One region of the Brevibacillus sp. AG162 genome, then DNA from elsewhere that is predicted to be linked to it. Evidence: riboswitches for the same ligand, from Rfam matches in the RefSeq annotation. Region 1 holds a riboswitch; the other holds the start of a gene.
What was found. A riboswitch is a leader RNA that binds a small molecule or an ion and turns the genes downstream of it on or off. The one in region 1 is predicted to bind thiamine pyrophosphate.
Positions count from the first base shown of each region.

Region 2: another riboswitch for thiamine pyrophosphate. It lies ahead of thiC (phosphomethylpyrimidine synthase ThiC); the one in region 1 lies ahead of thiS (sulfur carrier protein ThiS).

Region 1 covers NZ_VFNO01000010.1:148,550-164,607, reverse strand. Annotated here, with positions in the region: gene FB479_RS24755 (phosphotransferase enzyme family protein) at 1-334, shown strand, start outside; gene FB479_RS24750 (GNAT family N-acetyltransferase) at 390-1,547, opposite strand; gene FB479_RS24745 (helix-turn-helix domain-containing protein) at 1,884-4,007, opposite strand; gene FB479_RS24740 (aldehyde dehydrogenase family protein) at 4,110-5,582, shown strand; gene FB479_RS24735 (NAD(P)-dependent oxidoreductase) at 5,609-6,499, shown strand; partial or broken gene FB479_RS24725 (LysE family transporter) at 6,712-6,864, opposite strand; gene FB479_RS24720 (DUF6080 domain-containing protein) at 6,912-8,210, opposite strand; gene FB479_RS24715 (thioredoxin family protein) at 8,429-8,737, shown strand; gene FB479_RS24710 (glycoside hydrolase family 18 protein) at 8,802-10,085, shown strand; gene FB479_RS24705 (hypothetical protein) at 10,182-10,409, shown strand; gene FB479_RS24700 (alanyl-tRNA editing protein) at 10,491-11,702, shown strand; gene kapB (kinase-associated lipoprotein KapB) at 11,736-12,119, shown strand; TPP riboswitch at 12,161-12,271, shown strand; gene thiS (sulfur carrier protein ThiS) at 12,471-12,674, shown strand; gene FB479_RS24685 (thiazole synthase) at 12,677-13,450, shown strand; gene FB479_RS24680 (acetylornithine deacetylase) at 13,443-14,738, shown strand; gene tenA (thiaminase II) at 14,746-15,426, shown strand; gene FB479_RS24670 (ABC transporter ATP-binding protein) at 15,411-16,058, shown strand, end outside.
Region 2 covers NZ_VFNO01000001.1:489,651-505,708, reverse strand. Annotated here, with positions in the region: gene FB479_RS02400 (patatin-like phospholipase family protein) at 1-645, opposite strand, end outside; gene ylbJ (sporulation integral membrane protein YlbJ) at 793-2,025, shown strand; gene coaD (pantetheine-phosphate adenylyltransferase) at 2,027-2,506, opposite strand; gene rsmD (16S rRNA (guanine(966)-N(2))-methyltransferase RsmD) at 2,553-3,119, opposite strand; gene FB479_RS30295 (hypothetical protein) at 3,588-3,731, shown strand; gene ku (non-homologous end joining protein Ku) at 3,854-4,807, shown strand; gene FB479_RS02370 (cation diffusion facilitator family transporter) at 4,866-5,747, opposite strand; TPP riboswitch at 5,998-6,108, shown strand; gene thiC (phosphomethylpyrimidine synthase ThiC) at 6,259-8,013, shown strand; gene FB479_RS30290 (hypothetical protein) at 8,029-8,199, shown strand; gene FB479_RS02360 (DUF1904 family protein) at 8,247-8,576, opposite strand; gene FB479_RS02355 (ATP-dependent DNA ligase) at 8,977-9,918, shown strand; gene FB479_RS02350 (GerAB/ArcD/ProY family transporter) at 9,941-11,299, opposite strand; gene FB479_RS02345 (hypothetical protein) at 11,312-11,548, opposite strand; gene FB479_RS02340 (Ger(x)C family spore germination protein) at 11,541-12,707, opposite strand; gene FB479_RS02335 (spore germination protein) at 12,704-14,284, opposite strand; gene ligD (non-homologous end-joining DNA ligase) at 14,453-15,355, shown strand; gene lgt (prolipoprotein diacylglyceryl transferase) at 15,429-16,058, shown strand, end outside.

The sequences.
Region 1 (16,058 bases):
TGTGTTCTATAACGGAGACCCTCGACCGATTGATTTTGGAAGATGTGGGTTTGGTTACTATCTTTATGATATCGCCCATACCATTTTGGGTTTATATCCTGCCCAAAGAGAGCTAGTCATAAAAGGTTACGAGAGTTTGCGGAAACTAGAAGGGGACTGGCTCCCCACACTAGAGAGCTTCACAGTGATGGTCATGATTGAAAATTATAGTCATCATGCTTCTGACCCCAGGGAAATCGAGGGGCTAAAAGCAGAACAGCCATATGCGATCGCTATGATCAAAAACTACTTGAACGGTACACCATTTCTTTTTCATTCAAAGACAGAGAAGTAGAGGGGAAATGGATGAGCTCACCAAAAAGCCGCCGATCAAACGGCGGCCTTTTCCATTATAGTAGTGATTCAGCAAGAATACGAGCGATCTGCTCGCTGTCCTGTTCTCTGTACACATAATCATGATGATGGGGGTGGTGAATGCTTATCCAGCCATGCTCGATAGCCTTTTTGTAGTAATCCTTTGCGCGGTCTTCTTCGCCACTCAGATAGAACAAGCATGCAGCATTCCAATACAAGGCCGGATCTCCATCCCAATCCCAGCCTTTATCGAGTGCTTGGGCATAACTCCATGCTGCGCGGGCGTAGTCTTTTTCCACGCCATAATTCAAATCGCCACACATATAGTGGTTGCCATTGACAAGGAAATTGTTTAACGGAAGGTTCCATCCGAACAGAACCGGGAAATCCGCGAGCAGCTCGAAACCGACAGACAAGGCTGTTCGCTGCGATCCTATATTATTTGACCAGCACTGCCATCCCACTCTTTTGATTCCGCGCTGTTTAGCGAGAGAGAGAGCACCCCATGCTGTCTTTCGAGCCCATCCGAGCCCCCGATACTCTTCATGGGTTTCTATACCCAATTCACATTCGTCTTCTACTACCCAGTCCGTCATGCACCAGCTAATAATGGTCGGTCCCTCATCGGTTTCTTGAATCGCGGCACAACCGAAGCCTTTGTTTTCATAGGCTTCTATGGATGGCCAGTTATCTTGTATTTCATCGATAACATCTTCAAGCCCTACCAATTCTTTACGCTTCAACAACGTGCTGTCTATCGGGACAAGATGGTCGCAAGCAGGAGAGGACAGATCCTGTAAATGGTGAGTAAAGATCATTCGTCCGCTTCTCATGGGATATACATCTTTCATTACGATATCGAGAATGTCATCCCACTTTTCATCAGTAGGATAAAACAGGACGTAGTCAAGCTGTTCATCAGCAGCGAGCTGCGGTAATATCTCCTCTTTGATTAAGGTATTCACTTCTTCAAAAAAGAGGGGATTATCAACACTGCCTCCTAGAAAAATACCTTGGGGGCTTGTCAACAAGGCTGATCTTGCATCATTTGACAGGAATACTCTACCAGGAGTAACACCTGCAATGACCCCTTTGATGGATACATGATGCTTCAACGCTTCAAACAGATTGGTCGCGCTATGGAAGCAATCGGTTGTGAGTTCCGTTCCCTGAACCATTTTTTGAGCAAACATTTCGTTCATTTCCTCCCACAGCATATGAGAGAGGGGATGAAATTATCGTTTGGAACCTCTCATATGCTTTTCCATTTGTTTTTGCGAATCCAAAACATCATCACTCCTTTACCTGTAGTAGGGCGCGAACTCTGGGGTGATTAGCCTCTGATGCCCCCATGTTCATTATGGATGATGATCCAATTTTTACAAGGAAAAAATACACAATTGTTTGATTTACATAAATTAATTATGGTAAACAACAGATCGAACACACGAAAAAACACTTTGCAGACAAAAAAGGCAGTGGTAGCCCAGGGCTTGTTCCTGTCCGAAGCTACTCCTGCCTTTTTCGAGTTATCCTTCCTGGCGCAAATGACAAGCAAGCTGTAATTTCAGCAAGTCTTCCGGATTTCGTAGATCGATGTGAAGAAGCTCCTCAACTTTGCGCAATCGCTGATACAGCGTATTGACGTGAATGTGCAGCTCTTTGGCGGTCAGTTGAGGGGATTGACTGCATTTCATATAAGTCATGATCGTCTGTTCCCATTCCTGATATTTTTCCGGGTCTTGCCAGAAAGGGGCAAAGACATCTTGAATGAATGCATCAATATCGGCCTGACTCTGGTTCAACATGAGGCGATTGACACCCAGGTCTTTATAGTGAACCACACCAGAACGGCTGCGGTTGGTCAAATAGTGAGCGGCTTTCTTGGCTTCTTCGTAGCTTTTGCTGATTTGCTCAATCCCGCTTGCCATAGTTCCCACGCCAATCGACAAAGATGCTTCGTTGCCAAGTTCCCACTCGTAGGACGCCTGTTGCAGCCTCTCCCGGATGTCCTTCCCATCTCGGGAGCCAAGAGACCGGATGAGGAGGGTGACGTGATTATGGAATCCGTAGACGAACATCTGTGTTTTATTGAACTCCCATTTCCAACGGGTAATGAGCCGGTGAATGTTTGCTTCTAGCAATGCCAGATCGTGGCACTGCGTCAGATGGGCATAAACCACGTAGTATTTTGCTTGCGGCTGCAACCCCATCGAACGGGCGCGGTCAAACAGTTCATTTCCTTTGCTTGCGATCAGCTCTTGAAAAAGATCGTGTGCTCGCTTGTACAGCACGGAGCTGATCGATTGCTTTTTCACCAAATCGAGTATGAGCACAGCACTCCCTTGCTCGACCGTCATACGTGCGAGATCAGATAGCCCGCGTTCGTCTAAGGGAATCATGAGACATCCGAGAAAGATGCTTCCATTGATTAGTGGATACAAACAGAACAGTTGATCGTCACCAGAAGCGGGAGAGAACAAGCTGACAGAAACAGGCTGTCTTCTTTTGTTCAGCAATGTATACAGTTCATCCCAGCTAAAAAATGAAACACTTTCTTCAGGATACATTTTCTGCTCAAGCCAATCGGCGAAATAAATGGAATGGCCTGTCATTTTGCCGAGGGTTTTTACGATTGTTTCCGCCCCTTTATTTTGCAAGGACAACTGCTTGATGGATTCATGGATATGGTTGCGTTGTATCAAATCATCATGCTTGGCTTGCAGTTCGGCGCTAATGGCAGCCATATGTTCATACGCTTTCTTGACTTTTGCATAGAGCTCGGCATTCTGCAGGGCGATGGAAGTTTGGTCTGCGAAGCCTTGGAGGAGGTCGAGGTCGTACTCGGTAAACACATTTTCTTGATGAAACTGATGCAGGACAAGTACGCCGATACGCTTTTCTTCACGTGATATCGGAACGCATAACAACCCATTCAAGTCTCGCAATGTTTTTGCGTGGTTCAGGGAGTGAAAATTGTCAGCGGAGATGTCCTTCATCGCATGGTTTGTTTCTTGGCTGGTTTTGTACATACGTGGGATTCCGTCTTCAAACACTTTGCCTGCGATGGATTCTCCCACCCGCATTTTGAGATCCTTGAACACCGTAACATGAAAACCGACGGTCGCTTTCGGAATCAATCGGTCGATAGTGGGATCATACAAGTGCAGGAGTCCTGCGTCTGCAGCCGGGATAACAGCCAGTGCGTTACCAATGATGCCACGGATGATTTGGTGAACGTCGAGGGTAGCAGATATGGAGCGAATCCCTTCAAAGAGTTTCTTGCTTTCCTCCGCTTTGGCTGTCATTTTTTCTTCTGCCAACAACAGGCGAATGCCGAACCACAGTAGTTCCCATTGGTCAGAGGTAAGGATGACCGGTTGTTTTGCTTGATTTGAAAGGCAAATAACCGCTTGTCCTTCGTTTTCGTAGAAAAAACGGTACATCTGTTGGGCATATTCATAACGCATGTGGCTAGCACCGTTGTCACAGAGAGGCACTGTCGTAGGGGACGTAATCATGGTAGCGTTTTCATGAAAAGAAGAGAAAATAAGCCGAAAATGTCGATCACGCGAAAATTGGAACCAGATCGAAAAAGGCTGATTGCCAAACCATTCATGCAGCTTTTCAAGCAGGAGCGAAAATGAATTCATCCACGTGTCCTCCATGTAGAGAAATACACATTACTAGTTGGAAATAAGTGTCTGTATATACATTGTATTCATAATTTTTACTATATACAATACTCGTATAAGATGCGGAAGGTGGGAGACGATTTGACAGCAACCTACAATAACTACATCAATGGAGCTTGGGTAACGAGCCATACTGGACAGGTTTTCCCTAGCACGAACCCTGCCAATACGAATGAGGTTCTCGGTTATTTTCAAAAATCGGACGGGCTGGATGCGCGTTCTGCCATTGAAGCTGCTGCCAATGCTTTTGGTGAATGGTCGCAAAAATCAGCTCCCGCACGTGGAGAATTCTTGTTCTCCCTCATTCACTTATTGGAAAAACACAAAGAAGAGCTCGCAGAAACCATCACCCGTGAAGTAGGAAAAACATTGCGGGAAGCGAGAGGCGAGGTCGCCAAGACAATCACCTCCATGAAGCAGTTAACCGGGGAAGCTACTCGCTTGACAGGTCAAACAGTGCCTTCCTTTGATGAACGGGTAATTGGTTACACGGTGCGAGAGCCAATCGGGGTTTTCGCGATTATTGCCCCATGGAATTTTCCGTTGGGGATTGGCTTGTGGAAGATCGTCCCTGCCATCCTCGCAGGCAATACAGTTGTGTTCAAGCCGGCGAGTAACACCTCCTTGATTAGCGTAAAGCTGGTAGAGCTCCTGATTGAAAGCGGCGTTCCGAGTGGCGTAGTGAATTTGGTAACAGGACCGGGTGCGGTAATCGGTGATGAATTGGCGAATCATCCACTGGTCAAGGGCATTTCCTTTACAGGCTCTTCTGAAGTGGGACTTGCCTTGGGGAGAGCAGTTGGAGCCAGAGGAGGCAAGATTCAGGCGGAGATGGGCGGGAAAAATCCGGCAATCATACTCGCGGACGCCGATATTGACCTCGCCATTGATTCCATCGTACTGAGCGGATTCTTCGATAATGGGCAACGTTGTACGGGGACCAGTCGCGTATTGGTCGTTCCCGAAGTAGCCGAACAGGTAAAAGCAAAACTGATCGAGCGAGCGAAGAGCTTGAAAATTGGGGATGGATTCAATCCAGAGAATCATAACGGACCAGTAGTGGACGAGCATCAGCTCAATTTGTATCTTCACTATGTACAAAAGGGGATCGAAGAAGGGGGCGTACTGGAATGCGGGGGTAAGCGCCTGCTAGAAGGTGATCTCGCCCAGGGCTACTTCGTCGCACCGACAGTGTTTACTGGCATAACGCAGGAGATGACGATTGCCAACGAAGAAATTTTTGGCCCTGTGATCGCCGTGATCGATGTGGATTCTTTCGAACATGCGATGCAAGTGGCTAACCAGGTGGAATTCGGCTTGTCCTCCACGATTTTTACAAACGATTTGCAAAAAGCTTTCCAATTTGTCAAAGGCATTCAATCAGGCGTCACACATGTCAATATGCCGTCGACTCATTTTGAATCACAGTTTCCGTTTGGTGGCAAAAAGATATCTGGATTGGGTCCGAGAGAGCAAGGGGAGTCTGCGCTCGACTTTTACGTTGAGACAAAAACAGTTTACATTCGGCCTTAAGTATAAGGAAAGCAGGAGGAGCGAAGATGGAAGCGATTGGTGTTATCGGCATTGGTGCAATGGGGAAAGGGATGGTCTGCAATCTCTTGCAAAAAGGCTACCACGTGTATGCCTATGATCCAAGTCCGGCAGCAAAAACCTGGGCGAAGGAAAAAGGAGCGACGGTTGTCGAGTCTCCACAGGCAGTGGGTAGCGTAGCACGTGTCGTTTTCACTTCGCTTCCAGGTCCTGCGATTGTTGAGGAAGTCATGCTGGGTGCGGACGGACTTTTCTTATCATTAGAAGCAGGCAGTTTCGTATTTGATACAAGTACGATCGACCCTGCTACAGCCAAACGACTGAATCAGCACGGCGTAGATAAGGGGATCTACTACTACGATTGTCCGGTGAGTGGAGGACCTGCGGGTTCTGCTGCTGGAACGTTGACGATTATGGTCGGTGGTGATGAGGCAAAGCTTCCAGAAATCATGGACTATCTCAGGACAATTGGAAAGGAAATATTTTATCTGGGGGAATCCGGCTCCGCACAAGTGGCGAAGCTTTGTCACAACTCTGTCGTTGCAGTCATCACAGCAGCGTTGGGTGAGGCGTTTAGTGTCGGGGCAAAAGCTGGCGTCGATCCGCACAAGCTGGCAGCCGTCATGGACAAAGGATCTGCCCACAATCGTGTACTCTCCGTTTTTGGGCCTAACATCTTGTATGGTACATATGAAAATACGGTCTTTTCCTTGGATCATATGCACAAAGATTTACAGCTCTATGCGCAAACCGCACGTGAACAGCAAGTGCCTGTTCTCGTTGGAGGCACGGTTGCACAAATGTATGAAGCAGCGAAAGCACAAGGGAAAGGTAGCTGGGATTCGAGTGCGGTCTGTACCGTGACGGAGGAGCTGGCTCATACAACGATTGCCCGTTAAGCTTTACGTTTAAAAGAAAAGTAGACTACAGCAACGATTGCTTGTAGTCTACTTTTTTATGTAAGCTGCTGTTCAATGTAAGTATGCATCACTATCTGCGATCAAAAGCAAGACTCGCAGCAAGGCCTGTCAAAACACTTGCCATGAGCCAACGCTGCACCCGGTTTGACCGCATTCCAAGCGAGCCAGAGCAGGTAGACAGCTCCGACTCACTTGACAGATTCGTAAACAAACGGAACCGTTATGAAAAGAGCCGAGAGACCGAGCATGGTTGCGATCATGTAAATCACGAATCCAAGTATGACACCAAGAAGGGAGATGACTCCAGCTCTGCGACCTTGTGAAATCGTACGGGAAATGAGGTAAGTCTACAACCTCTATTTTCATGAAACATCTGCTCGTCCCCAAGCATTTACTCACTCGTTTTGTTCATATGCGCATAAGACCGCTCAATCACATGCAAAGCTTCGAAGTGCTTCACGACATTGTTCCCCAGCGTCACGATGACGAACAATAAGATGATACCAAGCAATGCCTTCTTTACTTTCATGTGACTCAGCTGCATGATGAACCGGGCGGCGAGCAGGAAAAAGGCGAAGAAGTAATGTCCGGCATACAGGTACAAATCATACCGGAACGTGGCCAGACCGAACCCTATTACAATGTGGAGCACGAAAGCAAACCCGATATAGGCGGCGAGCGACCAGGCTTCTTGCGTGCGAATCCCTTTGATGAAACCGAGTACAGCAAGAGTGATCAGCGTCAAGCCGATGACATGCACATACCATGGATACGACAACGTTAGGTTCGTAGCGAACGCGACCATCCCCGGTTTTGGGTCGATAAGTGCAATGTCCGGAGTCAGTACAGGACTGATAACGAGCATATACAGAGCCTTCCAGTGCTCGCCGAACGAGAACGGAGCCGTGTAGATGAACCCTCCGGCATGAATCGATTTGTACCAGGTCGAAAACCAGGATTGCCCGAACAGAACATGCTGCAAAATCGTGAAGCTAATGATTAATAAGAGAAATTCGAGCGCAATCCGCACCAGCTTCAAAAAAATGCTCTTCTTTTCTGTATGAAACAGATTGACGGCCAAAACGCTCATAAATGGAATGAAGTTCGTCGAAGTAACACCGAAGTTGACGAGGGCAAACGAAGCGTTCGGCCACGAAGCCAATTTCTTTTCCGCACGGCTGTACTGGGTGTAAAGTACGGATAAAAGAATGACGAACTGCGCATACGGATAAGAATCGGGAATCATGGCCGTGAAAATTTGATAAGAGGCCGTCCCGAAAAACACAGCAAAAAGCAATGGGGTATAGAAGCTTTTACATCCCTTGCGCAGGTAGTAGTAAACCATGGCAACACCGAGCGCGTTCATGATCGCTTGAACCACCGCGAAGAAGAAGTTTTCCGTGAAAAATTTCGATAAATAAGCCAAAGGAATTGAAAGAAAATGAATAAACGGATGGATCACCGTTGGGTTAGTATAGTTATAGTACAGCGTCGGATCAAAATTAAACAGATTAAGCGTAAACGGCACGCCGTAGAAAGGGCTGATCGGAGCCAGAACGGCGATGTTTTGATTCATATAAGTAAGAAAAGGCACATTCATCGACAAATAGAAGGCGAAAAAACAGGCAAACAGAATAAACGCTCTGACATTATCTTTTCGATCATGAAACAAATAGCTGAAAAAACTCATACCAATCCACCATTCAACGTAAAATTGATTTTTTGAAGCATGATTATCTAAACGAATTTTAGCTATATTATACAAAAATAAATTAATATTGCACCAAAATTTAACATTTAAGAAGCTGTCAACTTTTTCGAGAGCATGTGTATCGTGCTGTTGACAGCTCCAAACAGTGGGTCTAGCATGAAAGATCATGTCTGATGTGATCGAAAGGAGTGAACGACTTGCAAGAAATAACCTCAACAGAACTGAACCAATCTCTGCAAGAAAAAGAGTCGGTCGCTCTTTTTGTCTATACACCGATGTGTGGGACCTGCAAGCTCGCAGCACGTATGCTCGACATCATGCACGAAACATTGCCTACCGTTCCTCTGTATCAGATCAACATTAATACGGCGCCTGCATTGGCAGAACAATGGCAAGTGACCAGCGTTCCCGCCTTGCTTATTTTTCACAGAAATGAATTGTTGGAACGTCATTATGCCATCCAGTCCGTTGGATTTTTATACGATGTTCTAAAACCTCTGGCCTAGACATACACCTATTTCCTTCGCCATGAATATGACAAAGAGAGAAGAAATGCGAAGGAGGGGGCGTATGCAAATCCACGTGGTGGAAGAAGGACAAACCTTAGCGAGCATCGCCGAGACGTATGGAACCACACCTGAGGCGATAACGGAGGCAAATGAACTGCCTGATCCTAATAAGCTGGTAACTGGACAGGCGATGGTGATTCCGATTGTGGGAAGCTACTATTGGGTTAAGCAAGGAGATACGTTGTATACCATCGGTCAGCGTTATCAGATCAGCGCGGCAGAGCTTGCCCGAATCAATAGGATTCCGCAATACAGACCGCTTCAAGTCGGGCAACGCCTTTACATCCCGCCCCGTCCGCGGCGTGCAGCTGATTTCAATGCTTATGTGGAACCGAGACGCACCGTCACACCAGCTTTGGAAGCCGATGTTCGCACGGCTGCACCGCATCTGACATATTTGGCTCCGTTCAGCTTTCGTATCAGACGGGATGGTACCCTCGTGCGACCGACAATGAACAATTTTCCGCAAATCGCAAGAGAAAACCAGGTTCTGCTCATGATGGTCATTACGAATCTGGAAAGAGAGCAGTTCAGCACGGAATTGGGCGAGCTCATCCTCAACAATCCAGAGCTTCAGAATACCTTGTTGAACAATATTCTCCAGACAGCACGAGAGCTGGGAATGGGAGATATTCATTTTGACTTGGAAGCATTACCCACAACCGGTGCAGAAGCGTATGCCAGCTTCTTGCGAAAAGCGAGAGACCGTATCCATGCAGCAGGACTGATGATGTCTGTTGCGCTGGCACCGAAGACAAGTGCTGAGCAGGCAGGCAAATGGTATACCGCCCATGATTACAAGGCGATCGGTGCCATTGCGGATTTTGTCGTAATCATGACATATGAATGGGGCTATAGTGGTGGTCCTCCTATGGCAGTTTCCCCGATTGGTCCGGTACGACGTGTCTTGCAGTATGCGATTACCGAGATGCCAGCTGATAAAATTTTGATGGGCCAAAATCTGTACGGATACGACTGGACCTTGCCCTATGAGAGAGGGACGACAGCGCGTGCATTGAGTCCACAGGCAGCGATTGCCCTGGCTTCCCGGCATAATGCAGTCATCCGCTATGACTATCGCGCGCAGGCTCCGTTTTTTACGTACACCGATGATCAAGGCAGGCAACATCAGGTGTGGTTTGAGGATGCGCGGTCGATCCAAGCCAAGTTCAATCTGGTTAAACAGCTCGGTTTGAGAGGCGTCAGCTACTGGAAACTCGGTTTGCCATTTCCGCAAAATTGGCTGTTGATCGAGGAGAACTTTCGCGTCCGTAAGCGTGCATAGTCATCTGGCGTACATTCCATCGCGGGTTGTACGCCTTTTTTTCGCATGAAAAATCATGGTATGATGAAGATGACTGTAAGGAAAAGGGGAGAAATCATGGGAGAATGCAAATTGGATCACAGCCATGAGGACGTACTCAAAAAACTGGCAGAACAAGCTCCACATCTGTCAGAGTTGCGTGTGAGTCAATTCAAAAAGCAGTTGAATGGCGAACTCAGCCAAGAGCGTCTAAACGAGCTGTTTCATTTATTGAAAAAGTATGACCTGGCAAGCCCAGAGGAGCGCCAAGAGCGCGAAAAACAAATGGATCACTTGTTTGGCTAAGCTTTATACATACGTTTTTCGTTTTGCCCCCAAGTGGGAGAATCAGGCTGGAACCATGGTTCCATGCAGCGAGGAGTAACGATGGAAGACAGACTTTATTATCAGGATGCCTATACAAGAACGTTTTCGGCTCAGGTGACGAGGACTGGTGTCGAGCAAGATGGGACACCTTACGTGGTACTTGATCAAACGGCTTTTTACCCTACTGGGGGCGGACAGCCTTCCGATATGGGCGTATTGGAAGAAATTCGTGTGGTGGATGTAGAAGAGGTAGATGGTGAAATTCGTCACCGACTAGAAGCTCCCTTGTCCGAAAGCATTGCGGAAGTAACCGGTCACATCGATTGGGACCGCCGCTTCGACCACATGCAGCAGCATGCTGGCCAACACATTTTATCAGCGTCCTTCCTGGAAGTCGTGCAAGCGGAGACCGTTGCCTTTCACTTGGGCAAAGAGCGTGTCACGATTGATGTACGACTGGATGAGTTGACAGCAGATGTATGGGAGAAGGTAGAAAAGCGAGCGAATCAGATTGTTCTGGAAAACCACCCCATCATTGCGCGGTTCGTTGATGACGAGGAATTGGCAACGCTGCCCTTGAAAAAACAGCCGACCGTTACTGAAAATATTCGGGTCGTGATGATACCTGAATTTGATTACAACCCATGTGGAGGAACACATCCAGCGCGAACGGGCGAAGTCGGGATGATCAAGATTTTGGGCTGGGAGCGCCATCGCGGAAACATTCGTCTGGAATTCATCTGTGGCTGGCGAGCTTTGCGGGACTACAACCAAAAGCAAGCTGTCGTTCGCGATACGGCGAAGCTGCTCGCTACCAATGAAGGGGAGCTGCTCGCACAGACGGAACGCCTTCTTGCAGAACGTGATGTCTTGAAGGCAAAATTGGCAGAAGTGGATAAGCAGCTCTTAGAAGTGGAAGTCAATCAACAACTATCTGCTGCTAGCCAATTGGGTCATTCTCGCCTCATTATGCGTACCTTTACAGACAAAACCATTCAACAGCTTCAACAGTTCGCACAGCTGGCTACTGCTCTGGCGCCAGATGTGATTTGCCTCTTGGCTGCTACTGCCGAAGACAAAATGCAAATCGTGTTTGCTCGTGGGCAAGAAGTCAACGTAGCCATTAATCAAGTGTTGAAAGAAACCTTGCCGATCATTAACGGAAAAGGTGGGGGAAATCCTGCGATGGCACAGGGTGGCGGTCAGTCAGTAGTGGATGCGGAAGAAGTATTGCTGCATGCACGCAAACTGCTGGAAGCCTCACTAATGTAGATGCACTCGATTCAATAAAAGGAGGAATCCGCGATGAACTGGAATCCGGGAGATATCGTTCGCGTTTCGCAGCGAACTGGTGAGTATATTGCAGAAGTATTGGAAATCCACGATTCGAAGCTGCTGGTAAAAGTGTTGGCAGTTACCAAATACCCAACGCAAGGTGATTTGCATTCTTCCTACGAAGTAGATGTGCCGCTGTTTCACCAGCGTCCAGCACTCTCTTACATGGAAAAATTCATGACACCTGTCCAAGGGGTCATTCGCTATAATGGCACGATTCCAGACTACAAGGAATCTGTGCGTCAGGCGATGGAGAGAGAAATGGAAAAGCTTGCGAAAATGGCAGCTTGGGCAGAGCGTTGTCTCGTTGAGCTGGAAAAGATGCACAAGGAAGCCTTTACAAACGCGAAATAGAGTGGTACTGTAGTACTCGAATGTACGACAATTGCATAGCTTTACTACCAAACGGGGGCCAAGCAACGTTGGCTGAGATTGTAACGAGTGTGTTACTGACCGTTGAACCTGACCTGGGTCATGCCAGCGGAGGAAGAGGTATTTGGAATCAGTATCACATGTCGCATCCGAGCGGAACTATGCTTGTTTGCGCACATGGATGATAAGATGACACTCAACCATCCGAGGCGGATGGTTTTTTTATGCCATTCGTCCGGTGAGATGGGATGGGTATACGGCTTCTTCTGTTTGTCTGAATCGACTCAGGCAGGCGGGAGAAGCCGTTTTTTTTCCAGTAGAAGGAGGTAATCAATGATTGTTCAGCTGAATGGGAAAAAAGTAGAGTTGGCGGAAGAGATCACAACAGTGCGAGCCTTGCTTGCTTCTTATTCCCTGCAAGAGAAAATTGTCGTCGTAGAGCGAAATGGTGAAATTATTGATCGCTCAGCGTACGAACAAACACCGATTGCAGACGGAGATCGTATAGAAATCGTTCATTTTGTCGGAGGAGGATGATCATGATGGATACATTGAAAATTGGATCGTACGAGTTTCGCTCCCGTTTGCTTTTAGGGACAGGTAAATTCGCTGATTTGGATACACAAGGGAAAGCGGTAGAGGTGTCAGAAGCAGAAATTTTGACATTTGCGATTCGTCGCTTGAATTTGGAAAATCCGCAAGAACCGAACTTTTTGGAACAACTCGATTTGAAAAAATTCACCCTGCTACCAAATACAGCAGGTGCCTATACAGCAGAAGAAGCCGTGCGCATTGCCCGTTTGGCTAAAGCATCTGGACTGTGTGACATGATCAAGGTCGAAGTCATTGGAGATCCGAAAACTCTTCTCCCTGACCCGATTGGCACACTCGAGGCTTCGAAAATCTTGGTGGAAGAAGGCTTTATCGTACTGACCTACACCAATGACGACCCGATTCTTGCTCGACGCCTGCAAGAGGTTGGCGTACATGCGGTTATGCCGGGTGCGTCACCAATTGGTTCCGGACAAGGGATTGTCAACGAAAACAATCTCCGCTTTATCATCGAGGATGCCAAAGTACCGATTATCGTCGATGCTGGAATTGGCTCGCCAGCAGACTGCGCGAAAGCGATGGAGCTGGGGGCGGACGGTGTCTTGTTGAACACAGCAGTCGCCCTCGCTGACAATCCTGTTCTGATGGCAGAAGCGATGAAGCTCGGGGTGGAAGCAGGTCGCAAAGGCTTCCTGGCAGGCCGTATCGCGAAAAAGCGTTACGCGTCCGCAAGCAGCCCGACTGAAGGGATGATTGAGTAGCGTGGATCGACTGACAGAAGCGGTAGAATCGATTGCCAGCCGCAAAGAAGAGCTGTTTGCCCTATTGGCAGAGCTCGTTTCTCATCCGACTGTGAGTCCTCCCGCGCGAAATAGCGATGCCGCACAAGGAGTAATCGCCAACAGACTGCAAGCGATGGGATTCGAAGTAGATCGCTGGACGGTATATCCAGGAGACGACAATATCGTCGGTCGGTTATCAGGGAGTGCTTCTACCCAGGCAAACAGCTTGATTGTCAACGGGCATATCGATGTGGCTGAAGTCGGAGATGACAAGGGGTGGACCTATCCACCTTTTGCTCTGACACATGGCAAGGATGGGCGCTTGTACGGACGTGGTGTTGCGGATATGAAAGGCGGACTGGCAGCGAGCCTGTTTGCGATCCAAATGCTGCGCGAACACGGAATCGAGCTCCAAGGCGATCTGCTCGTTCAATCCGTCATCGGAGAAGAAGCGGGTGAAGCGGGGACATTGGTCGCTATCGAGCGTGGCTATCAGGCTGACTACGCCGTTGTAGTGGATACGAGCAATCTCCACATACAAGGGCAGGGCGGGGTCATTACAGGCTGGATCACGATTGAGAGTCCGACGACGCTGCATGACGGAATGCGTGCACAGACCATTCATGCAGGCGGACGTGTTCGGGGAGCTTCTGCCATTGAAAAAATGACGAAGGTGATCACCGCACTGCAGGAACTGGAGCGGGACTGGGCTGTCATGAAGTCCTATCCCGGCTTCCCGGCAGGCAGTAATACGATCAATCCCGCAGTCATCGAGGGAGGTCGACACGCTGCATTTATCGCAGACCGTTGCGCTCTGTGGATTACCGTTCATTTTTATCCGAATGAATCCTACGAAGAGATCATCCGAGAGATCGAGGATCATGTCGGGCGTGCAGCTGCTGCTGATCTTTGGCTGAGAGACAATCCTCCTACATTCCGGTGGGGTGGACGTTCGATGATTGAGGAGCGCGGTGAAATCTTCCCTTCACTGGAGTTGGATACGAAACATCCAGGCTTGGCAACGCTGCAATCCGCCTATGAAAGTCACATGCATCAAGCACCTATCGTTACGATGTCGCCTACGGTGACGGATGCAGGCTGGTTTGCGCATGCAGGCATTCCGGCTGTCCTATTCGGACCCGGTGAGCTCACGCATGCTCATGCCGTAGATGAATCCATTGATCCCGACCAGCTTGTTCATTTTGCCCAGATCATGGCCCGCTTCATTGCCACCTGGTGCAATACCCCAAAGGAAGCGAAGGAGTGAGTATTGCATGACAACCTTTACTGATCGTTTAAGAAAAAGTGTAGCCCCGATCTGGGAGCGTGTTCATCAACATCCTTTCGTCACCGGACTTGGAGATGGCAGCCTGCCCGTTGGTGCATTCAAATATTACATGAAACAAGACTACATCTATCTGATTGATTACGCGAAAATGTTCGCGATTGCGAGTGTGAAGGCGTACGATCTGGAAACAAGTTCTCGCTTCGCTGCTTTGCAAGAATCGACGCTGAACACAGAGATGGAGCTGCATCGCCAGTATGCAGAGCGCTTCGGTATCTCTCGCGCGGAGCTGGAAGCGACAGAGCCTTCGTTTGTGATGTTGGGGTACACCAGCTACATGCTGCGTGTCGCTCATCAAGGGTCGTTGGCAGAATTGGTGAGCGCACTACTCCCATGCACGTGGAGCTATTGGGAAATCGGCAAGCGCTTGGCACAAGTAGAAGGGGCGCTGGATCACGAACTGTATGGCGAATGGGTACGCATGTACAGCTCCGATGAGTTTGGGCAGCTGGCGATCTGGCTGATTGATATCATGAACCAATTGGCGGAAGGAAAGAGCGAGCAAGAGCTGGCCAAACTGGAAGAGTATTTTGTCAATACCTCCAAAATGGAGTACATGTTCTGGGACATGTCCTACAGAGAGGAAATGTGGCCGTGGGAGAACAACTAGCTTTCGTCGACGTCAGCTTTTCGTATGGCGACAAGCAGATTCTTGATCATTTTGATCTGCGTGTGGGGAAAGGGGAGTTCGTCAGCTTGATCGGTCCGAGCGGGATCGGGAAAAGCACCTTGTTTCAACTCATCGCAGGTCTTCTTACGCCCACGCAAGGCGAAATCAGGCTCGGCAATGTAGCAGTTGCAAATCGTTTGGGGCAAGTCGGCTATATGCCCCAACGAGATCTGCTCATGCCATGGCGTACGATTGTCGAAAATGCAGCCTTGCCTCTAGAAATCAAAGGTATGACAAAAAAAGAAGCGCATGAGTGCGTCAGACAGCAATTGCCAAGGTACGGGCTTCAGGAGTGGGCTGACAGCTACCCAGCCCAGCTTTCCGGTGGAATGCGTCAGCGTGTTTCCTTTTTGCGCGCATTGTTTTCCGGCGCAGAGATGATGCTGCTGGATGAGCCGTTTAGTGCATTGGATGGAATTACAAGAATGGACATGCAAGAGTGGCTGATGGAAAAGTGGCAGGAAACAGGCAGTACGATGCTGATGATTACGCACGATATCGACGAAGCCATATTGCTCGCGGACCGCATTATTGTGCTGACTGGTAGTCCGATCACCAGGCCGATCGAATTA
Region 2 (16,058 bases), on a different contig from region 1:
TGCAATGATTCGATGTCGCAGAATTTCCCTTTCCATCACATCAATCGTCTGGGCGATGACATCAAAAATACTTTTGACCTCCATCCGTGTATCGAATTGGGCGACATCTACCGCAATCACGATATCGGCACCCATTTCACGTAGAACCGTCACGGGCACACGATCAATGACTCCTCCGTCTACTAAAAGCCGCCCCCCTACTTTTTCAGGCACGAAGATACCTGGAATGGATATGCTAGCCCTTACCGCTTGATCAATCGGACCTTCTCGAAATACGACTCGCTCTCCTGTTTCAATATCCGTCGCCACAATGGCAAGCGGCTTGTTCAGCTCTTCCAAGCGCTTTCCGTGCGTTAACAGGCGAATCAATTGCTTGATCTTTTCCCCTGTAACAAAACCCATGCTGGGTACGGTCAAATCAAGCCAATGCTTGCGTTTTAAATTTAGAGCAAGCTTTCCCATCATATGCGGTTCAATTCCGTTGGCATAGACGGCCCCAATCAGACTGCCCATACTGGAGCCGGCCAGCATGTCAATTTGGATGCCATGTGCTTCTAGCGCATTCAACACACCAATATGCGCAAAACCGCGAGCGCCCCCAGAACCCAGGGCTACACCCACGATTGGTTTACGCTTTGTCTGCATGGAAAAACCCCTCCCTGTAACCAGCCTATGTGGTAAACCGCTGTTCCTTTCACACTTGGGAGATATTCGTCGACCAAGCTTACGCATAGTTCTCCCGCCTGCCACGTAGACATGTACTACTACCTTTCTTCGATTCAGGAGGAATCCATGTCACGCCACTCACCCGTACTTACTTTGTTGCTCGCCCTCTCGACAGTTTCCATTGTTATTTCGTTGGTTGCATACTCGCAGATTTCTTTTGAAGCTGCCGTACGCGGTCTGAAAATATGGTGGGAGGTAGTTTTCCCCTCTACCCTTCCCTTTATTGTGCTGTCTGAGGTGTTGATGGGTCTGGGCGTCGTTCATTTCGTCGGCGTGTTACTGGAGCCATTAATGCGCCCGCTGTTTAACGTTCCGGGTACTGGCGGGTTCGTACTGGCTATGGGCTTCTCGTCTGGCTATCCAGTAGCCGCAAAGCTGACAACAAGACTGCGTCTGCAAGGCAATGTGACGAAGGCTGAGGGTGAACGTCTCGTCTCTTTTACAACGACGGGAGACCCTTTATTCGTCATGGGAGCAGTGGCAATCGGCTTTTTTCACAGTGAGCAAATGGGCATCATTCTAGCTCTGACTCATTATTTGTCAGCTGTACTCATGGGTGTGATCTATCGTTTTCATGCGCCCTTTGCCATTACTTCAGCCCCATTGGAGAAAAATTCACTTCCTCTTCCTTTACGTGCCTTGCAATCGATGCATCGGGCCCGTGTCCGCGATGGACGTCCGTTCGGAAAATTAATGGGGGAAGCGGTACAATCCGCTCTGAATACATTGCTCATGATCGGTGGCTTTATCATCGTTTTTTCGGTATTAATCCAACTTTTCTCCACCATTCATCTGACACAAATCATCAGCACGCTTCTCTCGATTATTCTCGGTCCCTTTGGTTTCCCACCAGCCTTTTCGCAAGCAATCGTGGCTGGTTTGTTCGAAGTAACCCTCGGCGCACAGGCAGCGAGCATTGTACCCGATGCTGTTTCCTTGGTCTGGAAAGCGGCCATTGCCAGCGCTGTATTGTCTTGGGGCGGTTTGAGTGTTCACGCGCAGGTTGCGAGCATCTTGAGTGAAACGGATATTCGTGTCGCTCCCTACTTGATTGCCAGAGCCCTTCATGCTTTACTAGCTGCGATTTTGACCTTTGTCTTTTGGGGCCCTCTTGCCACAGTCAGCTCCTGGTTCGTGGAGAAAGCCGTCCCTGTATTTGTGCAAGCGAAATCGGAGATCCCTGCGTCAAGTTGGTGGGAGACCTTGCTACTATCAGGAGGAATCGCCATTGGCGTCGGTGTGATTCTTTTGTGTACCAGCCTGACTCTTTCGCACATGAACCGTAGCAAAACCCGATAATTTACTCGGCCATTTTTCGCTTCAGTGCCTCTTCTACGTTCGGCGGTACCAAATCGGCGACACTCGCCTTGTATTTCGCAACTTCCTTTACAATACTTGAGCTCAAATACGAATATTGATTGTTCGTCATCATGAAAAACGTTTCGATATTTTCGTCGAGCTTTTTATTAATGGAGGCAACTTGCATCTCATATTCGAAATCAGAAACAGCACGAAGGCCACGAATAATCACTTGTGCGCCCTTTTTGTTCATATAGTCAATCAACAAGCCGTCAAAAGAATCCACTTCTACATTTTTCATGCCAGCCGTCGCCTGACGAAGCAATTCGACGCGCTCTTCTACGCTGAACAATGAGTTTTTCTTCGAATTGATCAAGACAGCGACAATGACCTTATCAAAAACGTTGGCACCCCGCGCAATAATGTCGAGATGCCCATAAGTAACAGGATCGAAGCTTCCTGAACATACAGCGATTGCCATAGCGGGTTATCCTCCCTTAGTGCTCTTTTGCACCTTGATTTGAAAGTTAGGCTTGTTGCTCCAAATCGTAATAATACACGGTAACGGCTGTATCCCCATACTTAGCCGCTCGATCCTTCACACAATGACCAATCGCATCCGGAAAGGTGTCTGTGATATCATGCTCAGCCACGATCCACGCTCCATCCGCCAACATTCCCAGCTCCTGCAACATCTCAATTTCTTCGACAATCTTTTGCTGGGCGTATGGCGGGTCCAAAAAGACGAGATCAAATTTTTGATTGCGCGTACTCAGTGTGCGAATAGCCCGGTCCGCATCCATCCGATATAGCTCGGCATAATCGTCCAGCCTGCAAGTGCTGACGTTTTGTTTTACGACAGCAAATGCTTTGTGATCTCGCTCCACGAAAACAGCCCGATCCGCTCCCCTACTCAATGCCTCGATCCCGAGACCACCTGTTCCGGCGTACAGGTCCAATGCCCACCCGCCATCGAAATACGGACCAATCATATTAAAAATCGATTCTTTGACTTTATCGGTTGTCGGTCTGGTTCCTTTGCCCGGAACTGCTGCCAACCGTCTTCCTCTGTGTTCTCCAGAGATTACTCGCATACTCATTTCACCTGTCTGCTTTCCTATGTATGTTGTATGAGGTTGTTCAAAAAGTCTAGCGTTAGACGCGATTTTCCAAGACTGAGAATGATATCATACTATCACAACTGCATACACCCGTAAAATTAGCAACTGGAAAAATTTATGTGCAAGAAAGGTATACAACCCCATTCGATTGGAAAAGATGATGAATAGCGACGCAACGGTGTCGCTGACAACCGCGGAGAAGACTTACGTTTCCCCATAAGCTCTTCCTCCGGTTTCTCCTCTCCCATAATTGAAAGGCTGTTCACTTTGGCGCACGACGTGTCTGATAGGAGCATTTCGTGCCATCGCTCCCTTCATCGGGAGGAGTTGAACGGCTGCCCCTCGTCATTTGGCGATGGGGTATTTTTTTGTGTCCAGCGCATACTACATGTACGTGCATCACCCTCTACATGTACATTGCCTGAAAGGAGTGAGTCATTCATGGCAGAGAAGCGACCGTCTGCACAAAAGCTGAAGGCCTCCGAAGCCCAGTCCATTGCGGACCGAACTGGCAAAGATGTCGAGCTGGCGCGTGACATGCAATCGCGTGCAGATCAATCGGACATCGTCAAACATGGGCAGTAGCTGTATACGAAGTCAGCCGCATCGAATCGGCTGGCTTTTTACTTTTCCACCTTCATTTCCCTCGGCACTTCTTCTATGCAGATACAGATACTATATAAAATAGCTGTGAAGGAGGTATCCGCATGCATACGGTGTGGAAGGGCTCAATCAGCTTCGGCCTCGTCAATATACCTGTTCGCATGTTTACTGCAACGGAAGAGCGTGATATTCGCTTTCGCCAACTGCATAAAGAGTGCAATACCCCGATCAAGTACACGAAAATGTGCCCGCACTGCCAGCGTGAGGTCGATACGAGCGAAATCGTCCGTGGCTTCGAATACGAAAAAGGACATTTTGTCATGATCGACGATGATGATCTGGAAGCCATTACGCCAGAAACACGCAGAGCCATTGAAATTATCGACTTCGTAGACTTGTCGGAGATCGATCCCGTTTATTTTCATAAAAGCTATTTCTTATCGCCCCAAGACACTGGCGAAAAAGCATACGCCTTGCTGCGATCCGCTATGGAACAGACAGGAAAGATTGGCGTTGCACAGGTGACGATGCGCAATCGGCAAAGCCTGGCAGTTATCCGACTGTATGAACATTGCATCATGCTGGAGACGATCTTCTATCCAGATGAAGTACGTCCCGTCAGTCAAGTGCCTGCCTTGCCAGAAGCCACTGTACCGTTGGCTGAAAACGAACTGAAGATGGCAACGGAGCTCATTAGCAATATGACGATCCCTTTTGATCCCGCAAAATATACCGATGAATATCGTTCCGACTTGCAAAAACTGATCGAGAAAAAACTGGAGGGTCAGGAGATCGCTACTGCACCTACTGTGGCAAGAACCAATGTAATTGATCTCATGCAGGCCCTAAAAGAAAGCTTGGAGTCTACAGCTGGTCAAGGCGCAGCGCCCATTAAAATCGAGCCTGAACCGACTCCGTCAAAGCCTGCGCGAAAACGCACCACCGCTGCCTCTACGTCCGAAAAAGAGCAGGCATCGAAAAAGGAGACCGCAACCAGTCCAAAAAAGACTACCACTACAACCAAAACACTACGCAAAAAAAAGGCTACCACAGTTTAGGCTCCACAAAAAAACCTGCCCACTCTGGACAGGTTTTTTTGTATTCGTATCATGGAATCTAGCTAGGCGCCATCTTCCTGCATGGTTCAATATGGATATGAACGGCGTTAATCCGGTGAATCTTGCGCATCTGTTCTTCAATTTTCTCGGTGATGGTGTGGCTCTCCACCACATTCAGACCGGGATCTACATGGATCACAACATCAACCAGTACGCTGCTTCCATGGTAGCGGGCTTTGATGTCACTGATATCCTTTACTCCTGAAATCGAGGAAATGGTAGCCCGCAGATCCGCAAGCTCACTCTCGTCAAAGCCATCTGTCAAACGGTGAGTTGCTTCCCTAAAAATGTCCCAAGCAGTCTTCAAGATGATGAGACCAACAACAAAAGCAGCTAAAGGATCAAGCCAATGCAATTGAAATTGTGCGCCAGCTACCCCGATAAACGTCCCGATACTGACGAATGCGTCTGAACGGTTGTCAGCGGCCGCTGCATCTAGTGCTTGGCTGTTTGTTTTGATGGCGAGCTTTTTATTATAGCGATAAACGAAAAGCATAATGACTGCAGTCGCAAGTGCTGTCCACCCTGCCAACAGGTCAGGAGCCGAATGTTGTGGGTCAAACAAGGATGGTACGGCATTCGTAACGACTTGAACTCCGACAAATAGCATAATAAATGATGCGACAAGTGCTGAAATCGTCTCCGCCCGGAAATGGCCATACGGGTGATCTTTATCAGGTGGTTTCCTTGCAATACGCAGCCCGATCAAAACAGCAATCGATGCAACGACATCCGTTGAGTTGTTAAGACCGTCGGCCATTAAAGCTTCCGACGCAGTGACATACGCAACTCCTATTTTTAATACAGAGCAGAAAATGTAGGCGAAAATACTCACCCACGCTCCACGTTCTCCTTGTTTTAGATCCGAATAAACATCCATTCCTCATCACCTCAAAATACTTCTCCGTCCTGCTTCGACAACGAGGAAAATCAAGGCGCTGGAAGCAGTTGCTTTTTTTCGAACTTCATCGTAACAGATAGGATTCATGTGGGTCTACAGAAACAGTTTTAGTCCGATTCATGAGAATAGGGGGAAGGAAAATGTGTTGCACGCCCGCAATTTTTTCACTGAGAAAATTTCCCTTGAAATTTAATGGACTTCCCGTTATCCTATTCTTGCAATCCAAAATAAGAAAAGCACGGGAGCTTGGAAATCACCAGGCTGAGAGGATGGTACTGTGCCATCGACCGTTGAACCTGAACTGGGTAATGCCAGCGGAGGAATGTCATATACGACACGGAAAGATGCGTGTATCTTTAGGATACCCGTTTCTTCTCTACTCTCGCGTTGGCGTCGCATGTTGTTTATGCGGCGCTTTTTCGCGGGCAGTTTCTTTCGCCTCCCTAAACGGTTCTCGCTTTCGTGCAACCAAAACAAGGAGGTTTTTCTTATGTCATTGGTCTCATCTTTTCCAGGCAGTCGCAAAGTATACGAAACAGGTAGTCGTGCGGACATCCGTGTCCCGATGCGCGAGATTTCCCTTCATCCTACCGAAGGATTGTCTGGCTCCATCCCCAATCCTCCTCTTCGCGTATACGATACGAGTGGCGAGTATACCGCAACGGGTTACGTCCCTGACATTCAAGCAGGACTGCCCTCCATCCGCCACAAATGGATCGATGAGCGAAATGATGTAGAAATGTATGTCGGTCGCGAACCACAACTAGTTGATGACGGCATCCGAAACGAAGAAAAGGCAGCCACCCTCCCTACTTTCCCTCGAGAGGGCTACAAACCAAAACGGGCAAAGCCAGGGAAAAATGTTACCCAGCTTCATTATGCCCGAAAAAATATCATCACACCGGAAATGGAATACGTTGCCATTCGCGAGGGTGTCTCCCCTGAATTTGTACGGGCTGAAATCGCCGCTGGACGTGCGATCCTCCCTTCTAACGTTAATCATCCTGAAAGCGAGCCGATGATCATTGGCCGCAACTTTCATGTCAAAATCAATGCCAACATCGGAACGTCAGCCGTCAGCTCTTCGATGGAAGAAGAAGTCGAAAAAATGATTTGGTCGGTCCGTTGGGGTGCCGACACCATTATGGACCTCTCAACGGGAAAACATATACACACTACACGAGAGTGGATTATCCGCAATAGTCCTGTTCCAGTCGGCACTGTTCCGATTTATCAAGCACTTGAAAAAGTAAATGGGAAAGCCGAGGATTTGACATGGGAGGTTTACCGAGACACCTTGATTGAGCAAGCGGAACAAGGCGTCGATTACTTCACAATTCATGCTGGTGTTCTTTTGCGCTACATCCCCATGACAGCTAACCGTGTTACCGGTATTGTCTCTCGCGGCGGATCGATTTTGGCTGCATGGTGCCTGGCCCACCATGAGGAAAACTTTTTGTATACGCATTTCGCTGAAATTTGCGAAATTCTGAAGGCCTATGACATTTGTGTATCCCTCGGAGATGGACTACGTCCTGGCTCTATCGCGGATGCGAATGACGAGGCGCAGTTCGCGGAGCTTGAAACATTGGGAGAACTCACAAAAATTGCGTGGGAACACGACGTACAAGTCATGATTGAAGGCCCTGGTCACGTCCCCATGCATCTCATTCGTGAAAATATGGATAAACAGTTATCCATTTGCCATGAGGCTCCTTTTTACACACTTGGGCCGCTCACGACAGACATCGCCCCCGGCTATGACCACATTACTTCAGCCATTGGCGCTGCCATGATTGGATGGTTCGGAACAGCGATGCTCTGCTACGTAACGCCCAAGGAGCATCTCGGTCTACCCAATAAAGAGGATGTCCGCAACGGTCTAATCGCATACAAAATCGCAGCGCATGCCGCTGATCTTGCAAAAGGACATCCGCGGGCAAAACAGCGCGACGACGCCTTATCCAAAGCTCGTTTTGATTTTCGCTGGAATGATCAGTTCAATTTGTCCTTGGACCCAGAGCGCGCCCGCGAATATCACGACGAAACGTTGCCAGCAGAAGCCGCCAAATCCGCCCATTTTTGTTCTATGTGCGGGCCTAAATTTTGCAGCATGAAAATATCGCACGACATTCGTCACATCGCCAATGAACAAGGGGCTGCCCAAGATCCCGCCATCCTTGCAGGTATGCAGGAAAAATCGCGTGAATTCCGCGAACAGGGAAGCCGTTTGTACCAGTCGTAATCAAGGGGGATGGATATGGAGGAAGCTAGTCGTTTACGCGAAAAGATCATTCGACTAGAGGCTGAGCTAGAGCAGTCTAAACAACAATTGCGGCTGATTCAACAGGACTGCAGCCACGTCTTTATCGAAACTCCACTTACGCGAACATGCTCCAAGTGCCTGCAAACCGAAAGCCTCTATTATTAATAGAAAAAGGTCGAAATCCCTTTGGAGGATCTCGACCTTTTTTCTGCTTATTTCGTCATTCCGACTTGCAACGGAAGTCCTTCTTTATAATAGAGAGTGGGCGATAGCAGAACGAAGAATATATGCACATGCAGAAAGCCTTGCTTCTTCAAAATACCGTGTATGGCACTAGCAATCGCGTCATGCTGCTTTTGTTCACGGGGAAACATCATGATCTCTACAGACAAAGGACTGTTCGTCAATTGCTCCACCTGAAGCAGCTCCAATTTCACCTTTTCCTGAGCTACCTCAGCAATTTTGGAAAACTCTTCTATAAGAATCTGAGAAATGGGCTCTATGTCTTGCTTTGCAAAGCCTTTAAACCGAAGAAACGGCAAGTCAATTCCTTCTTTCGTAAATGAGTTCGCACAGTCATTATAAACAAGTCTCTAATTGTATATCAATGAAAAAAGGGTTAAAGAAAGTGAACAACAAACATTCCCAACCGGATCGAGACACAAAGAGGGCCATATCAGAGAACTGCTCCCTTCCCATGAGGTGTGGTGGACGTACCACGGAAGGAGGAAGCAGTTCAACCAGATACAGCCCAATCCGGTAACCCATCAGTTACTTTAGATACATGTAGTATAGCTCGAATTCAATACTTAATCAATAAAAAAGTTTCGTAAAATTCTAACAGGAAATTCATCCACCAGCACCACTCGTATAGATCACGCCCATCCGTGAAACTGTATTAGAAAACTGGGCAAGTCCCAACTAAACGTAAAGGTGGCAGCTATGGAACTGACCCCGCTTTTTCCTTTTGAGCCTACCAGCACGGAAGCCATACCTGTGGGACCACAATGGATAGGCCAAGTGAAATGGGATGGCGTTCGCATTCTTACCTACTACGATGGACAGGAGGTCAAACTGTTCAACCGAAAATTAAATGAACGGACTTTCCATTATCCAGAAGTGACTGATCTTCGCTCGTATTGTCGTGCCGATTCTGTGATTTTGGATGGCGAAATCATTGCTCTCGGCTCGGACGGAAAGCCTTCTTTTTACGAGGTCATGAGAAGAGACGGGCTGCGCCGTTTAGAGAAAGTCCCCCAGATACAAAAGCTTGTCCCCGTCACATACATGGTCTTTGATGTACTGTACTGCAATCATGAATGGGTAACTTCCTATCCACTATCAGAGCGACAACAAATACTGGGCAAGATCATTACTCCTACTTCTCATGTTCAGCTAGTTGAAAACTTTCCTGATGGAGACGCTCTTTACCGTGTCGTAGAAGCTCAAGGCATGGAAGGAATCATTATGAAGGATGCGTCAAGCAGCTACTTGATCAATGGGAAAGATCAACGCTGGAGAAAGAAAAAGTACTACCGGGATCTCATCGCTGTCGTAGGCGGCGTTACACTTCGGAATCAGATTGTCAATTCGTTGCTTCTGGGACTCTTCGATCAACAAGGTTCTTTTTGGTACATCGGTCATGCAGGTACTGGAAAATTGACGCAAACGGACTGGCGTGCTTTAACGGAGAGAATACAGCCCCTCGTCCAACAGAAGATGGCTTTTGTTAACAAGCCACCACGCGCAGCCAATACCTTATGGATACAGCCGGAAATCACCGTCAAAATCAAATTTGCGGAGTGGAAGGAAGGGCATTCCTTGCGACAGCCAAGCATACAAGGCTTTGTTGATGTCGCTCCCCACCAGTGTGTTTTGGAGTAAGGAACCCCCTTGGCTTTCGACCTTATTGTCGAAATGAACCAGCCTGTTTTGCCCTCCCCAGCCTTTGTTTGCCATGATTGAGAGCCTGCATTTCCCCGTAGCTCGTCAACAACGCAATCAGTAACAAGGCAATATAAACAACGGCTGTCGCAACCCCTCCTACCTCTGATTTATCTTTAAAAAAGTCCCCAATCAAAATCACTAGCACGCAACCAATCAAACAAACTGTCGTGCTCCACACCATCGACCGGTAAAATCGATAAAGCTTCGTTCCTTCGGGAATGAGGCTTTGCTCTCTTCCTTTGTTCTTTCGCCTTATATGAATAAGCAAAAAGAGCGCCAACGGCAATTGGAAGACGAGTATGATCATCGGCAAGCTATAACTAATAAACTGATCGATATGTGCTACATTTGGAAAAGCGAATATGGACGATACAACCATAAACCATCCACACGGAGCGTTGAGTGTATTATAATGCTGCTGTCCCCCAAACGATCCAACCCCCACTAAAAATGCCAAATAGGCGACGATGACCTTAATCGTAAAAGCAGGGAACCATACGCTAAAGAGAATCATTTCGACCCTGTCCAGAAAATCTGTCACGTGGATTTGCTGCACGAGAATATAGATGGGGAAATTCAGCCGCCCTGCGATAATGAAGCCCATCACCCCGAGCAAGATGAGCAATATAATCGTCGTCCCAAATCCAACAATGATAACCCCATGCTTCATCGCAGCATAAAAGAGTCGTGGTTCTACAATGGCATGTAAAAACGCTCCGATCAGAAAAATATCCCCATATACACCCAACGGCATCAAATTACTGATCACGATCCGGTCCAAGCTGTTAGTCAAGATCGGCTCCAAGCGCTCTATGTTGTATTCATTAATCAAGAGGAAATAAAGCGATATGCACATCATGAAGTAAAGAGGAAAATAAAGCTCATTCACCCGTGCCGCCACCTCAAGACTCGTTTTGCCATAGTACATCATCAGCAGGACGAAGACGAGTAGAATGATCTCCAATGGGGTGGTTGGCAATAACGAGATATGTAAAAAATCAGCAGCCCCTTTAATATCGATCGCCAGGATGATCCAAATGTAAAACAATATGAGCAGATTGATAGCTCCACCAATCCACTTCCCGCCAATAATAAACAAGATTTCAAAGATATTTTTCCCTGGGTACGCCTCAACCAGCCCGCTCAAAACGTAGGCGATCAGAATCGCATAAAAGATGGGTAACAATTGAGAGAACCAAGCATCCATCCTTGCTACCTGAACGACCGACCGCAAGAAACTGATCATCATTCCTGTCATCAAGACACTGCCGACCAGCCAGGCAATTTGTCTGTGATTGATCACTTGCTTGTGAATCATACTCGGGCCTCCTTATACGAACTGATCCACCCACCGCTTAACATAGGGAGATAAAATGTTCATGATATGACTCGTAGGTAGCAATTGATAATACTGGAATTGCAAAGCAATAAGAAATGCAATGGTTAAGGTGTAGAAAATAACAATGACTCGCTGCTGTCTTCCATCCATGCCTTTTCGCTTCAAGATGAATTCTCCAAACGAAAGTATCAGCATGAAGACAAAAAAGACCAGAAATATTCTATTCATGACCATCTTCACCTTGGGTAATATTTTTCGTTGTTTGTCCGATATTGGCCATGTTCACTTTGGTTCGGATTTCATAAGTGATTTTCGGAAGCTCCTCATTCCACCTGTTCCGATACCGGTCTCGCCATTCACGTGGATGATTCCTTGACAATGCGATTCCTAACCCAATGAAGTCTGATCGTTGATGTTGGATCGTTTGCATCATATGTTTCACACCGCTATTGATTTGCTCGACGAGCTTTCCTTGCAGCATTCTGATATTTTTCTCTTTTTCAAGATCGAGGTTTGACAGATTCTCCACCACAACTGCAGATGCGTAGAGGTCAATTTTGTAATGGACGTGGCCTTTCCTGATCTCGGGCGTAATATTCGCTCTTCCTTTCGAGAAGCTAATCGTAAGTCGTTCTTTCTTGTTAAGGGGCAGGACGACAGAAAACGGTGTAAAATCGCGTTGGAACAACCGCAAGCCAGTCAGTTCTTTCGGTTTCGCGATGGCAATGAGCTTGTTGTGTCGAAACAAACCTACCCCTGTCGCCTCTACTTCTTTCGACTTTCCTTTTGGATGGGAATCCACTGCTGCCAGAACGGGTAAAATAGCATCAACCCCTGGTGTACTGAGCATCTGGGCTACATCCTTCAGCGTTACCGTAATCCCCCCCATCTTGACCAACTCACGCATCGCTTCCCCTGAAAAACGTTCAAATTGCGGTTGGGCGGTTAGTAATTCGATGGCTTTGCCTTGTGTCATGATGATATAAGCTGTCAATCTGTTTTCAGGAAAACGTGCGACGATATCCAGCACTTCAGACATGCCGTCCCTCGCCAATTCTTCGCCTATGACGATCATCCGGTGATGGGAGTAGTAAATTTCTCGTGACATTCTTGCCTGGATCAATCCATTCGCTTCCCGGATTGTCCTGCCTACTGCGGAATCTACGTAATAACTCTTGTCACCACTCGTCCCCCCACCTCCTCCGGACTGCGCACCTAGGCTGCTAACCAGTGGAACCTGGATAGATAACCGATACCTGCCGTCTGGTTCCTTATCCATCGCCATCGCAATAACGATGGCCATATCATTTACTTCACGGCGATCCCAACATCCAGATACTAGGAACATACAGAGCGACACTACCAGCATGCGGGTCACAGCCTTCACGATTGCCCCTCCTCGTTCGAATGACGGTTGCCTGTCACTCCTGATTGCCCTCCTCTATGCTGAATTGAATTTGCATAACCATCGTTCATGCGCCTTGCATTTTGCACCCCTAAAAAGCTGGGGCGTTTTTCCATCATCGACCATGGAGCCCTCATCAGTACGTCTCTGAGATCGCCGATCGACATTGGTGCTAATGGTGATAAATAAGGCACACCAAAAGAGCGCAGGTTGGCCATATGACCGAGGATTAGCAGTAACACTACCAGCATCCCATAGATGCCGAGGATCGAAGCCGCAATCATAATCGGAAAGCGCAGCATTCGCAGTGAAATCGATGCATTAAAATGTGGGATGGTAAACGAGGCAATACCTGTCAAGGATACGACGATAACCATGGGTGCAGAAACAATCCCTGCCTGCACGGCTGCCTGACCAACGACCAGCGCGCCTAGAATACTGACGGCTTGCCCCACCGTTTTCGGGAGACGAATCCCCGCTTCTCGCAAGGCTTCAAAGGAAATTTCCATGATAAGAGCCTCCACAATAGCAGGAAAAGGAATGGACTCGCGAGCAGCCGCAATACTCAAAAGGAGCGTCGTTGGCAGCATTTGTTGGTGATACGTTGTAATAGCCACATACAAAGCAGGGGTAATGAGCGAAATGATGAGGAATATGTAGCGCAGCAGCCGAACAAGGGTGGCCATTTGAAACCGTTCGTAATAATCCTCGCTTGCCTGCATCATCATCCAAAACGTAACGGGCGCTATCAAAACCATCGGTGTCCCATCCACAAATATCGCGACTCGTCCCTCCAGCAATGCCGCTGCAACGGTATCCGGGCGCTCTGAATACATGACCTGAGGAAAAGGCGAGTACGTGTTGTCCTGGATCATTTCTTCGATATATCCGCTTTCCAGCACAGCATCCATATTGATCTTGCTGATTCGACCAGTGACCTCCTGTACGATCTCTGGATCAGCAATCCCATCAAGAAAGGCAACCACCAGATTGGTGTTCGTCTCACGTCCAACAACCAAGGACTTCATTTTCAATCGAGGTGTTCGCAATTTGCGCCGCAGCATCGACGTGTTCGTGCGAATATTTTCGATAAAACCCTCACGTGGCCCCCGTACGACCGCTTCTCCTTCTGGTTCGTTGACGGAGCGTTTTTCTGCTCCACGAATGCCGAGCGTCAGTGCTTCTGCATTTCCCTCTACGAGAATGCCCGTATCACCTGAAAGCACAGCCTGTAGCAGCTTTTTATAATCATCTACTCTTCCCATCTGAGAAACGGGCAATAGTGCCTCTTCTATCACCTTTATATCTTCATCGCCGTCTTCCAGCACCATTAACGATTTCAGTGCAGAATTGACCTCTTTGGTATCAATCAGCCCATCTACGAAAACAGCTATCGCACGAACACTGTTTTTTTGACGGAATTCTCGTATGACAAAATCGGAGCAATCAGCGAACATTTTTTTCAACAGATCAATGTTCTCTCCCAATCGAGGCGAAATCGGTATACCCTCCAGCTCAATCAAGCTGCAGGAATTCATTGTCTCAATCAGTTCTTTCATTTTATCTTTCTTCTTGAATTTCATTTCATCACCAACCACTGGAAAGCTACCCGTATTATGGTTGATTGACAGGAAATATATGCAAAGAGCTATTCCTTTTACATAGAGAAACGCAGATAGGAGATAGTAGGAACACCTATACCGTTTCAAAAGAAGGTGAAAACGTCATTGCGTCCTGCAACAAAAGAGTACGAGCTGACGATCGATAATCACACATTGTCCATTACAAATCCTGACAAGCCTCTATGGCCACAAGCCAAGGTAACCAAGCTAGATTACTTGCGCTACTTGCTGATTGTCGCAGCCCCACTCCTTCGGTATAGCAAGGATCGGCTCTTAACCGTCATTCGCTACCCTCACGGAATCGGTGACAAGCACTTCTATCAAAAAAACGCTCCTGACTATGCGCCCGACTGGATACAAACGCATACATGGGAAAATGTTCGATACGTACTGTGCAATGACAGGGCGACACTCGTGTGGATGGCGAATCAAGCAGCATTGGAGTGGCACGTCTCCTTTCACCTCGCCAAGGATGAGACTCCGACAGAGCTCGTTTTTGATCTCGACCCTTCCACAGATGATTTTGCTGTTGTGATAGAGTCTGCCCTCTTGTTGAAACAGCTGCTCGATGAATTACAGCTCCCTTCATGGGTCAAGACATCTGGTTCCAGCGGCTTGCAAGTATACGTCCCTATTGAACTTCGCTATACGTTTGAACAGACGCGCCAGGTCGGACATTTTATCGCATCCTATTTGGTCAGCAAGCATCCCTCGCTATTAACCATTGAGCGCTTAGTGAAGAATCGGGGTGATAAGCTGTACATTGACTATTTGCAACACTGGCGGGGAAAGACACTGCCAGCCCCTTATTCAACCCGTGCAAAAGAACAGGCAACCGTATCAACGCCACTCCTGTGGGAAGAGGTTCCCCATTGTCATCCCACAGACTTCACTGTTTATACGGTGCCCGAACGGCTGGAAACATTCGGAGATTTATTCTCATCTATATCTGCTCCGACGAAACGAGCCTCCCTTGATGCCATCCTCGGCTTTTTGCAGTCCCAGTAAGCCATTAGTTGGAATCCAGCAGTCTATTTGTGCTATACTTGGCACAGATGTTTTGAGGCAAGGAGGCACATTCATGATTGATCCGATCGCAATTGCAATCGGCCCCTTAAAGATTCACTGGTATGGCATTATTATGGGGCTGGCGTTTTTCTTGGGTACTTATCTCGCGCGCTACAATTCCAAACGTTCTGGCATTGATCCTGATCACGTCTTGAACATGGTGGTTCTGATCATTCCTGCAGCCATCGTTTGTGCAAGATTGTATTATGTTACGTTTGAATGGGAGCAGTACAAAAACAATCCACTGGACATCTTCGCAGTATGGCAAGGCGGTTTGGCTATTCACGGTGGATTAATCGGTGGTGTTCTGGCAGGAAGCTGGTATATTCGAAAACATAATCTGCCGTTCCTTCGTTTGGCTGACATTTTTATGCCGAGTGTTATTTTGGGTCAAGCCATCGGACGGTGGGGTAACTTTATCAACCAAGAAGCACATGGTGATGTTGTTTCGGCCGAATTCATGGAAAAGTTCCCCGCATTCATCCGCGAGCAAATGTTTATCGGCGGACAATATTACCATCCTACATTCTTGTATGAATCGATATGGAACCTTGTCGTTTTCGGCATTCTCATGCTCATGCTGTACCGATTCAAAAAATTCGATGGACAGATATTGTTCAGCTACATGATCCTGTATTCGATT